One region of the Stenotrophomonas sp. 57 genome, then DNA from elsewhere that is predicted to be linked to it. Evidence: predicted binding sites of a transcription regulator. Region 1 holds the regulator's gene; each other region holds the start of a gene.
The links. The regulator FliA, encoded in region 1, starts transcription of late flagellar genes. The targets are predictions, from matches to a motif close to TAAAGTTTNNCNNNCNNNGGCCGATAA.
Positions count from the first base shown of each region.

Region 2: the regulator FliA is predicted to act here: its motif matches at 1,557-1,583, upstream of QP512_RS06275 (GGDEF domain-containing protein).
Region 3: the regulator FliA is predicted to act here: its motif matches at 1,452-1,478, upstream of QP512_RS20115 (GGDEF domain-containing protein).

Region 1 covers NZ_CP127407.1:2,101,979-2,105,225, forward strand. The annotation lists gene QP512_RS09640 (protein phosphatase CheZ) at 1-539, opposite strand, end outside; gene cheY (chemotaxis response regulator CheY) at 539-931, opposite strand; gene QP512_RS09650 (RNA polymerase sigma factor FliA) at 989-1,732, opposite strand; gene QP512_RS09655 (P-loop NTPase) at 1,729-2,616, opposite strand; gene flhF (flagellar biosynthesis protein FlhF) at 2,603-3,247, opposite strand, start outside.
Region 2 covers NZ_CP127407.1:1,362,819-1,366,065, forward strand. The annotation lists gene QP512_RS06275 (GGDEF domain-containing protein) at 109-1,524, opposite strand; gene QP512_RS06280 (TonB-dependent siderophore receptor) at 1,812-3,247, shown strand, end outside.
Region 3 covers NZ_CP127407.1:4,385,369-4,388,615, reverse strand. The annotation lists gene QP512_RS20120 (YchJ family protein) at 1-124, shown strand, start outside; gene QP512_RS20115 (GGDEF domain-containing protein) at 128-1,408, opposite strand; gene egtB (ergothioneine biosynthesis protein EgtB) at 1,552-2,823, shown strand; gene egtD (L-histidine N(alpha)-methyltransferase) at 2,820-3,247, shown strand, end outside.

The DNA.
Region 1 (3,247 bases):
TTCAATGCCGGCCCGGCCAGTTCCGGGTCGGTGCGATGCTGTTCCGGCGGCAGGCCGAGTGCGCCGAAACCTTCGTGTACGCGGCGCACGATGCCGACCACGCGCCGGATGATCTGTCCGGTCAGGTCCTGGTAGCTCTGGGTCAGGGCGATTTCGGTGAGGTTGTGGCGGATGCGCTCGAGCTGCGCGTCCTGGCCGGGCTGCAGGCCTTCGGCGCGCAGCTGTTCGGTCAGGCTGCGGCATTCCTCGGCCAGGTCCAGGGTGCGGTGGGTGGCCTGTTCGGTCATCGCCACCACGTGGTCCAGGCGTGCGCAGGCGTCGTCCAGTTCACCGGCTTCGCTCGGCACGGTCGGCAGTTCACCCAGCGCTTGACCCAGCTCGCGGGCCAGCCGCGAAAGGCCGCTCATCATCGGCTGCGTGCGCAGCGCGACCAGTCCGTCGATGCGTTGCCGCCAAGCGGCTTCGTCACCGGACTCCAGCGCGTCCAGGGCTTCCTGCAGGCGCAGGGCGAGGGCGTTCCTGTCGACCGTGGTATCCATCAGGCGCTGGCCGCCAGGCGTTCGAAGATCTTGCCCAGCTTCTCTTCCAGCGTCTGCGCGGTGAACGGCTTGATGATGTAGCCGTTGACGCCGCTCTGTGCCGCTTCGATGATCTGCTCGCGCTTGGCTTCGGCGGTGACCATCAGCACAGGCAGCGTTTTCAGCTTGGCGTCGGCGCGGATCGCCTTCAGCAGCTCGATGCCGGTCATCACCGGCATGTTCCAGTCGGTGACCACGAAATCGAACGGCTGGCTCTGCAGCAACGACAGCGCGGCATGCCCGTCCTCGGCTTCGGCGGTGTTGGTGAAGCCCAGATCGCCCAGCAGGTTCTTGACGATGCGACGCATGGTCGAAAAGTCGTCGACGATCAGGATGCGCATGTTCTTGTTCAAAGCAGAGTTCCTTTGTTGTTCATTCCGGGCGGCCGGGGGCAGCCGCCTCGGGGATGTTCATTCTTCAAGGCCGGCGTCGACCGCCTCGAATATCTTCAGTCGGCCCCGCAGGCGCAGTACCGCCTGGCCGTGGATCTGGCAGACCCGCGATTCGCTCACGCCGAGCACTGCGCCGATCTCCTTCAGGTTCAGCTCCTGCTCGTAGTACAGCGAGAGCACCAGCTGTTCGCGCTCGGGCAGGTGGCCGATGGCCTTGCCCAGCTCGCGGCCGAATTCGCCGCGCTCCAGCACCTGCTGTGGGGTCGGGCCGCCCTGGGCGACGGTGTCCAGCTCGCCCTGGTCCTCGATGCGCGATTCCAGGCTCAGCACCTGGCCGCGTGCGGCGTCTTCCATCAACCGCAGGTACTCTGGCAACGGCATCTCCATCGCCGCGGCCACTTCGGTGGCGCTGGCGGCACGGCCGCTGCTCTGTTCGAGGCGGCGGATGGTGGCGGCGGCGTCACGCGCACGGCGGTGCACCGAACGCGGCACCCAGTCGCCGCGGCGGATCTCGTCGATCATCGAGCCACGGATGCGGATCGAGGCATAGGTCTCGAACGAGGCGCCCTGGTCGGCGTCATAGCTGCGCGAGGCTTCGATCAGGCCCATCATGCCGGCCTGGATCAGGTCGTCCACTTCGACGCTGGCCGGCAACCGCGCAGCCAGGTGGTGGGCGATGCGCCGCACCAGATCCGAGTGCTGGGCGATGACCTCGTTGGCTGCCGAGCGCTGGACCTCCCGGTACTGGGCTGCGCCTTTCATGCGGCCACCCCGCGCTGCTTGAGGATGCGCTCGAGGAAGAACTCGACGCCGCCACGCGGCTCGGTCGGCGCCTGCCAGCGGGCGGTGCGGCGGGCAATCTCGGTGATCGCCAGCGCGGCCGGGCTGGACGGATAAGCCTTCACCACCGGCTGCTGGCGCTGCACCGACAGGCGCAGCCAGTCATCCTGCGGCACGCAGCCCAGGTAGTTCAGCGAGACATCGGCAAGGAACTTCTCGCAGACGCGGGTCAGCTTCTCGTACAGCACGCGGCCTTCGTTGGGATCGCGCACCATGTTGGCCACCACCTGGATGCGGTCCACGCCGCGCTCGCGTGACAGCACCTTGATCAGTGCGTAGGCATCGGTGATCGAAGCCGGTTCGTCACAGACCACCACCACGGTGTCCTGCGCGGCCTGGCAGAAGGTCAGCACGCCGTCGGTGATGCCGGCGGCGGTGTCGACCACCATGATGTCCAGCTCGCGTTCCAGTTCGGAGAACACGTTGACCAGGCCGACATGCTCGGCCGGGGCCAGCTCGGCCATGTGCCGGCGGCCGGACGCGGCCGGGACCACCAGCACGCCATTCGGGCCTTCGACGATGACGTCGTCCAGCGAGCAGCGGCCGGCGACCAGGTCGGCCAGCGTAAAGGTGGGGTTCAGTCCCAGGATCACGTCGATGTTGGCCAGGCCAAGGTCGGCGTCCAGCAGCAGCGTGCGCTTGCCCATGCCGGCCAGTGCCACGGCCAGGTTGGCCGAGACATTGGTCTTGCCCACGCCGCCCTTGCCGCCGGTCACGGCAATGGTGCGCACAGGGCCGAGCGGCTCGCTGCGGGTGGCCGACAGCGGGAAGGTCTTGGTCAGCTTGGCGTACTCACGCGACGGCATGGTTCAACTCCGGGTTGCAGGGCATATCGGCCGCTCGGCGCAAATCTTCAAGGCGAAGTACAAGATTGGCTGCACTGGCCCGGTGCAGGTCGTCCGGAACGTCCTGGCCATCGGTCACCCAGGTGATCGGCAGGGCATGGTCCACGGCCACCGACAGGGCGTTGCCGAAGCGGCCGGTCTCGTCCAGCTTGCTCAGTACCAGGCCCTGCAGGTTGGCGGCGCCGAAGCGGCGGACCACCTCGTCCATGTCGCCGAAGCTGGTGTTGGCCGGCAGCACCAGCAGGGTGCGGACCTGGCGGGCGGCGCGCAGCCACTGCAGCTGGGCGGCCAGTGCGCGGTCGCGCGGGCCCAGCCCGGCGGTGTCGATCAGCACCAGCTTGTAGTCCTTCAGGCGTTCCAGCAGCTGGTCCAGGTCGGTGCCGCTGTTGGCCTCGTGCACGGCGATGCCGAGCTGGCGGCCGTAGCCGTACAGCTGCTCGCGGGCGCCGATGCGGGTGGTGTCGGTGGTCACCAGGGCCACGTCACGCGGCGCGTGCTTCTCGGCGAAGCGCGAGGCCAGCTTGGCGATGGTGGTGGTCTTGCCGGCGCCGGTCGGGCCGACCAGGGCAATCACGCCGCCTTCCTCCAGCGG
Region 2 (3,247 bases), 740 kb from region 1:
CGACTGTTAGTCGACTGTTTTTCCGCCAGCCCGCAAAAAACCCCGCTCTGCGCGGTAGTCGACCAACCGTCGAATCCACCACCATCGGGAATTTGCATTTCCGTCGGTTCACCGCTGCAATGCCCGCCGCCCCGGAGCGTCCTGCAACGCGTCGCTGGCCACCACCACGCGGTTGCGGCCGCTGCGCTTGGCCTCGTACATCGCGGCATCGGCACGCGCCATCAACCGCTCGTAATCCGGATGACCATCGTGACCGGCCACACCGATGCTGGCAGTCAAGGCCAATACCTGCCCGTTGGCCAGCGCCACCGGCGACTGCGCGATCTGCCGGCGCAGGCTTTCGGCAATCACTCCCGCCTGGGATTCACTGGCCGCGACCAGCACCACCACGAACTCCTCACCGCCATAGCGGAACAGGTAATCACTGCCGCGTGTCAGCTGCCCCAGCAGGCCGGCCACGTGCTGCAACGCGCGATCGCCGGCATCGTGGCCGTAGCCGTCGTTGATCGCCTTGAAATGGTCCAGATCGAGCAGCAGCAGCGAGAACGGCGTGCGGTTGCGCGTGGCCAGCTCGATTTCCCGGCGCAGCACGGTGGGCAGGAAGCGCCGGTTGAGCAGGTTGGTCAGGGCATCGCTGCCGGCGTCGAGTTCGCCGATGCGTTCGAACAGCAGCGTCATCAAGGTACGGATCGCGGCCAGGTCCTCGCGGATGGCCGGCAGCACCGCCAGTCGTTGCGCCGGAGCATCGCCGCTCGCGCGCAGCAGGTGCCCGTCAATGCGGGCCATCAACTGGCCCACCTGCTGCGTTTCGCTGCTTTCGCCGAAGCTGGGGATGCCCTTGTGGGTGAACCACAGGCCGAACTCGGAGGTGGCCAGGCTGGCGCTGTCGCTGCCCTGCACATGGCCGGCCAGCGCGTAGAGCAGGGCGTTTTCCCAGTCCAGCAGCAACGCGCGCTGGCGCTCGCGTTCGGTGCTGACGTTCTGCACCAGCGAGAACAGCCGGTACGCCGCATCGGCACGGCTGGAGCGTTCGCGTGCGTGCGTGTAGGCCAGGGTCATGCCTTCCATGGCGATGTCCATGATCGCACTGAGGCAGTCGATGGCGGCGAAGGCAGTGGCGCTGTCCGGTGCATCGTCGCGCAGGCGGACGAACAGCTCGTGCTTGAGCACGCGCGCGCCACGGGTCACCAGATCGACCGGGATGCCAACCCGCGCATGCACGTCGCCGATCACCCGCTGTGAGGCGACGGTGGCGGCGATGCCGGCGGCGTCGGTAGTCAGCAGCTGCACCAGCCAGCGCTGCATGGCCGGTTGCAGGCGTTGCTTGACCTGCTCGTGGGACAGGAAGCGGCGTGCGCGGCCATCCTGCAGCAGGACTTCATAGAAGCGCTGGGCCAGCGCCGGTGGTGCGTCCGCGGCGGCCGCGCGCAGCTGGGCGGTGGCGGCAGGGCCGGCCTGCTGCAGGCAGTGCTGCCACGCCTCGGCCAGCGGCTGGCTGGCTTCATCCAGTTGGGGTGTTTCCACGTCGATCTCTGACTGCGTACGGCAAACCACGGGTATCGGCCGCGGTGGCGTGCGGTTGATGGCGGGGTAGCCGGGCAGTTTACGCGCGGTGCAGGGTTGCACGGTGCGCGAAGCACACGTGCGCCGCTGCGGCAATGAGTGAACGCATTTGAGAATCACTCGCATTGATGGGAGAATGCACGCACGGATCGGGCCGCAGGCGCCCTGCAGCGACGGTCCGCCTCCCCCTCGTCGTTGCCTCAAGCCCTTTGCCAGAGGCCCCGTTGCCCTGCCAGAAGGTCCAGATCATGTCTCCTGCCGTTGTCCTTTCGCCGCGCCCGCTGGCGCTCGCCGTTGCCGCCCTGCTGGCGGGCAGCGCCCTGGCCGCCCGGGCCGAGACCGACGCCACCGATATCGACACGGTGCACGTCACCGCCTCGCAGATCGCGCGCCAGGCGCTGGGTACCTCGACCATCACCGCCGAGGATATCGCCAAGCGCCCGCCGGCCAACGACATCGCCGAGCTGCTGCGCACCATGCCGGGCGTCAACCTGACCGGCAACAGCGCTTCCGGCCAGTACGGCAACAACCGCCAGATCGATCTGCGTGGCATGGGGCCGGAAAACACCCTGATCCTGGTCGATGGCAAACGCATCGGCGCACGTGACGCCGTGCGCATGGGCCGCAGCGGCGAGCGCAACACGCGCGGTGACACCAACTGGGTGCCGGCGGAGATGATCGAGCGCATCGAAGTGCTGCGCGGTCCGGCGGCAGCACGCTACGGCTCCGGTGCCTCGGGCGGCGTGGTGAACATCATCACCAAGCGCCCGACCGGTGACCTGACCGGTGCAGTCGATCTGTACGGCCTGGTGCCCGAGCACAGTGCCGAAGGCGGCAGCGAGCGCGTCGGCCTGCAGTTGAGTGGCCCGATGACCGACACCCTGTCGTTCCGCCTGTACGGCAACCTCAACAAGACCGACGCCGATTCGCTGGACCTCAACCGCCAGTACGCCACCAACCCGAGCGCGGTGCCGCCGGCCGGCCGCGAGGGCGTCAAGAACCGCGACGTCAACGCGCTGCTGCGCTGGGACGTGACCGCCAACCAGGTGGTCGAGTTCGAGGCGGGCACCAGCCGCCAGGGCAACATCTACGCCGGCGACCGCGCGGTCAGCACCACCGGCACCTCCACCGGCGTCGACCTCGCGGCGCTGGCCGAAGGTGAGGCGGAGACCAACCGCATGTACCGCAACACCGGCGCGATCACCCATCGTGGCCGCTGGGGCGACGTGACCTCGCGGGTGACGGCTGCGGTGGAAGCGGTGAACAACTCGCGCATCAATGAAGGCCTGGCAGGTGGCCCGGAGGGCAGCTTCAACGGCACCGACTGGTCAACCTCGCGCCTGCGCAATTACCAGCTGGACGGTGAAGTCAGCTTCCCGACCACGCTGGGCGGTGCCGAGAACATCTGGACGCTGGGCTTTGAATACCTCGACAGCCGCCTGACCGATCCGTACTCGATGAGCCAGTCCAGCAGCAGCGGGGGCGGCTTCCCGGGCCTGTCGGCGGATCGCGCGCGGGGCAAGGCCGATGCGCAGACCACCGCGGTGTTCGTGGAAGACAACATCTACATTGGCGAGCGCTGGATCGTGACCCCGGGCCTGCGCTTCGACCATCACAGCCAGTTCGGCAACAACACCAGCCCCAGCCTCAACGCGCAGTTCCGCATCAACAGCGACTGGGTGGT
Region 3 (3,247 bases), 2.2 Mb from region 1:
CGACAGCGCCGAAGTGCGTTTCACCGCACGCTACCGGGTGGGCGGCGGCAGTGCGGTGAAGATGACCGAGCACAGCCGCTTCCTGCGCATCGACGGCCGTTGGTACTACCTCGACGCGGTCTGAGCCTCAGCCGCCGCGTACCGCCAGCACGCGCTGGCCGCCGTGCGCGCGGACCTGGTTGCGGCCCTCGTCCTTGGCCACGTACAGCGCCTGGTCGGCGGCCTTGATCACCGCCACCGGGCGGGGGTCCACGCGGCTGTCGGCCAGCCCGATGCTGACCGTCACCTGCACTACCTGGCCGCTGCCGCCGCGCCCGCGCTGCTGGCGACCGGTCTCGTCGTCGCGGCTGCGCGTACCGCGGTCGCGCAACTGCATGCGGGTGTCCTCGATGCTCTGGCGCAGCGCTTCCACCGCGTCCACGCAGGCCGCCGCCGGCCGGTCGAGGAAAACGACCGCGAACTCCTCGCCGCCGTAGCGGAACGCGCGGCCTCCGTCGCCAACCCGCGCGAGCCGCGAGGCCACCAGTCGCAGTACATCGTCGCCGGTATCGTGGCCGTGGGTGTCGTTGAACGATTTGAAGTGGTCCACATCCACCATCGCGATGCTGTAGGTGCCCCGCGCCCGCTGCAGGGTCTCGTTGAACGCGCGCCGTCCCGGCAGGCCGGTCAGTTCATCGCGGAACGCCATGTGGAATGACTCCTGCAGCATCGCGCCCAGCATCAGCAGCAGCGCGGCACTGCTCAGCGCCGGCAGCAGCACCGGCTTCAGGAACACCCGCGGCAGCATCCACCACAGGCACAGCAGCGCCAGCAGCATCGCCGTGTGCAGCGGGCGAGGGCGCTGCCAGGCCAGCCAGCCCAGGGCCGTGGTGGCGGTCAAGAACAGCAGGGCCGGCAGCTGTGCCAGCGCATTCCAGTCGCTCGGAATCCAGGCGAAGTGCCGGTTCGACAGCAGGTCATGCATGCCCTGCGGCTGCTGCGCGGCCAGCAGGGCGAAGATCGCCAGCAGGGTGCCGCTACCGATCCCGCGCAGCAGCAGGTCCTGGCGCCGCCGGCCACGCTCGGGCCACAGCGCATGCAAGGTAAACAGCAGCGGCAGCCAGGCGGATACCGCATGGAAGCGCAGCGGCGTCAGCGGGCTGATGTAGCCCAGCCGCAGGTAGTGGGCGAGGTCGGGGTGCAGCACCGTGAACACGGCCGCCACCAGCAACAGCATGCACAAGGTGCGCACCTGGTTGTACATCAGCGCCAGCCCCGCACCCAAGCAGGCCAGCAACCAAGGCAGCACGCGCTGGCCGGCTCGGCCGACATCCTCGTCGCCCAGGGTAGCCCACAGCACCAGTGCGACCAGCAGGGCGGGCAGCACGAACAGGTAATGCGCAGGCTGGCGGAGCGGATGATCGGACAAGCGGTAATTCCAGCGCGGTCACTACACGGTCGCAGCACTGCCGTTAGCGGCGTTGGCGCAGGGTTCTTGAATGGGCGCGATGTGAATGCGCTGCCGCCATGCGATGACATCGCGCTCACCCGCGGCAGACGAAGCTGGTGCCCATGGACAGCGCAACCCTCGCCGTCGCTGCCCCGCAGCGTGAACTCGCCAGCCACTTCGCCCATGTGCGTGGACGCAGCCAGCAACTGGCGGCACCGCTCAGCGCCGAAGACGCGATGCTGCAGAGCATGGACGATGCCAGCCCGGCCAAATGGCACCTGGCCCACACCACCTGGTTCTTCGAGCGCTTCGTGCTGGCCAGCGTACGCGGCCACCAGCCGTGGGATCCGGCCTGGGACTTTCTCTTCAACAGTTACTACAAGAGCCTCGGCCCGGCCCATGCCCGCCCACGCCGTGGCCTGCTGTCGCGGCCCTCGCTGCAGCAGGTGCGCGACTATCGCCGGCACGTCGATGAGCAGCTGCTGGCGCGCCTGGCCGACGGCGATCTCGGTGAAGAGGCGCTGCAGCACCTGCAGCTGGGCCTGCAGCACGAACAGCAGCACCAGGAACTGCTGCTGACCGACATCAAGCACGCCCTGTGGTGCAACCCGCTGCAGCCGCCCTATCGCGAAGACCTCGCGGCGGTCACCAGCGTGCACAGCGCACAGGGATGGGTTGCGCGGGAAGAACGCATCGTCAGCGTCGGTGCAGCGCGTTGGCCGCAGCACGCGCCCTTCGCCTACGACAACGAATCACCACCGCACCGCGTGCTGCTGCCTGCACACGCCATCGCCGAGCGCCCGCTCAGCAACGGCGAGTACCGTGCCTTCGTCGATGCCGGCGGCTACCGTGATCCGCGCTGGTGGCTCAGCGAAGGCTGGGCCCTGTGCGAGGCCGAAGGCTGGCAGCACCCACTGTACTGGCACGACGACCTGCAGCACGAGTACACCCTCGGCGGCTGGCGCGCGCTCGATCCACATGCGCCGGTCTGCCACCTCAGCTATTACGAAGCCGACGCCTGCGCGCGTTGGCATGAGGCACGGCTGCCGACCGAATTCGAATGGGAGGCGGCCGCCGCCACGCAGCCGCCCAGCGGGCACTTCGCCGATGACGACGGGCTGCATCCGCATGCAGGGCAGGGCACGGGCCTGCGCCAGCTGTTCGGCGATGTCTGGGAATGGACCTCCAGCGCCTATGGCGCTTACCCCGGCTTCCAGCCCTTCGGCGGCAACCTGGGCGAGTACAACGGCAAATTCATGTGTGGCCAGTGGGTGTTGCGCGGCGGCAGCTGCGCCACCCCGCGTGGCCACGTCCGCAGCAGTTACCGCAACTTCTTTAATCCACCGGCGCGCTGGCAGTTCTCCGGCGTGCGCCTGGCGAGGGATCTTCCATGAGTACCGTGCAGGACGCGCTGCAGGCGCTGACCGACCTCACTCCCGGCCGCCAGCAGATCATGGCCGACGCCGTGGCCGGCCTTTCGTGCGCCACACGCCAGCTGCCGTCCAAGTATTTCTACGACGCGCGCGGGTCGCGCCTGTTCGAGCAGATCACCCACACCCGCGAGTACTACCCCACGCGCACCGAGCTGGCCCTGCTCGACCAGGTGCTGCCGGAGATCGCCAGCGCCGTCGGCGCCCATGCCCACGTGGTCGAACTGGGCAGTGGCAGTGGTCGCAAGACCGCCCTGCTGCTGGCTGCCCTGCACGATCCGGTGGCCTACACCCCCATCGAAATCTCGCGCGCCGCGCTGCTGTCCAGCATCGACCACCTGGCCCCGGCGCTGCCGCAGGTGGAGATGCTGCCGGTCTGCGCCGACTT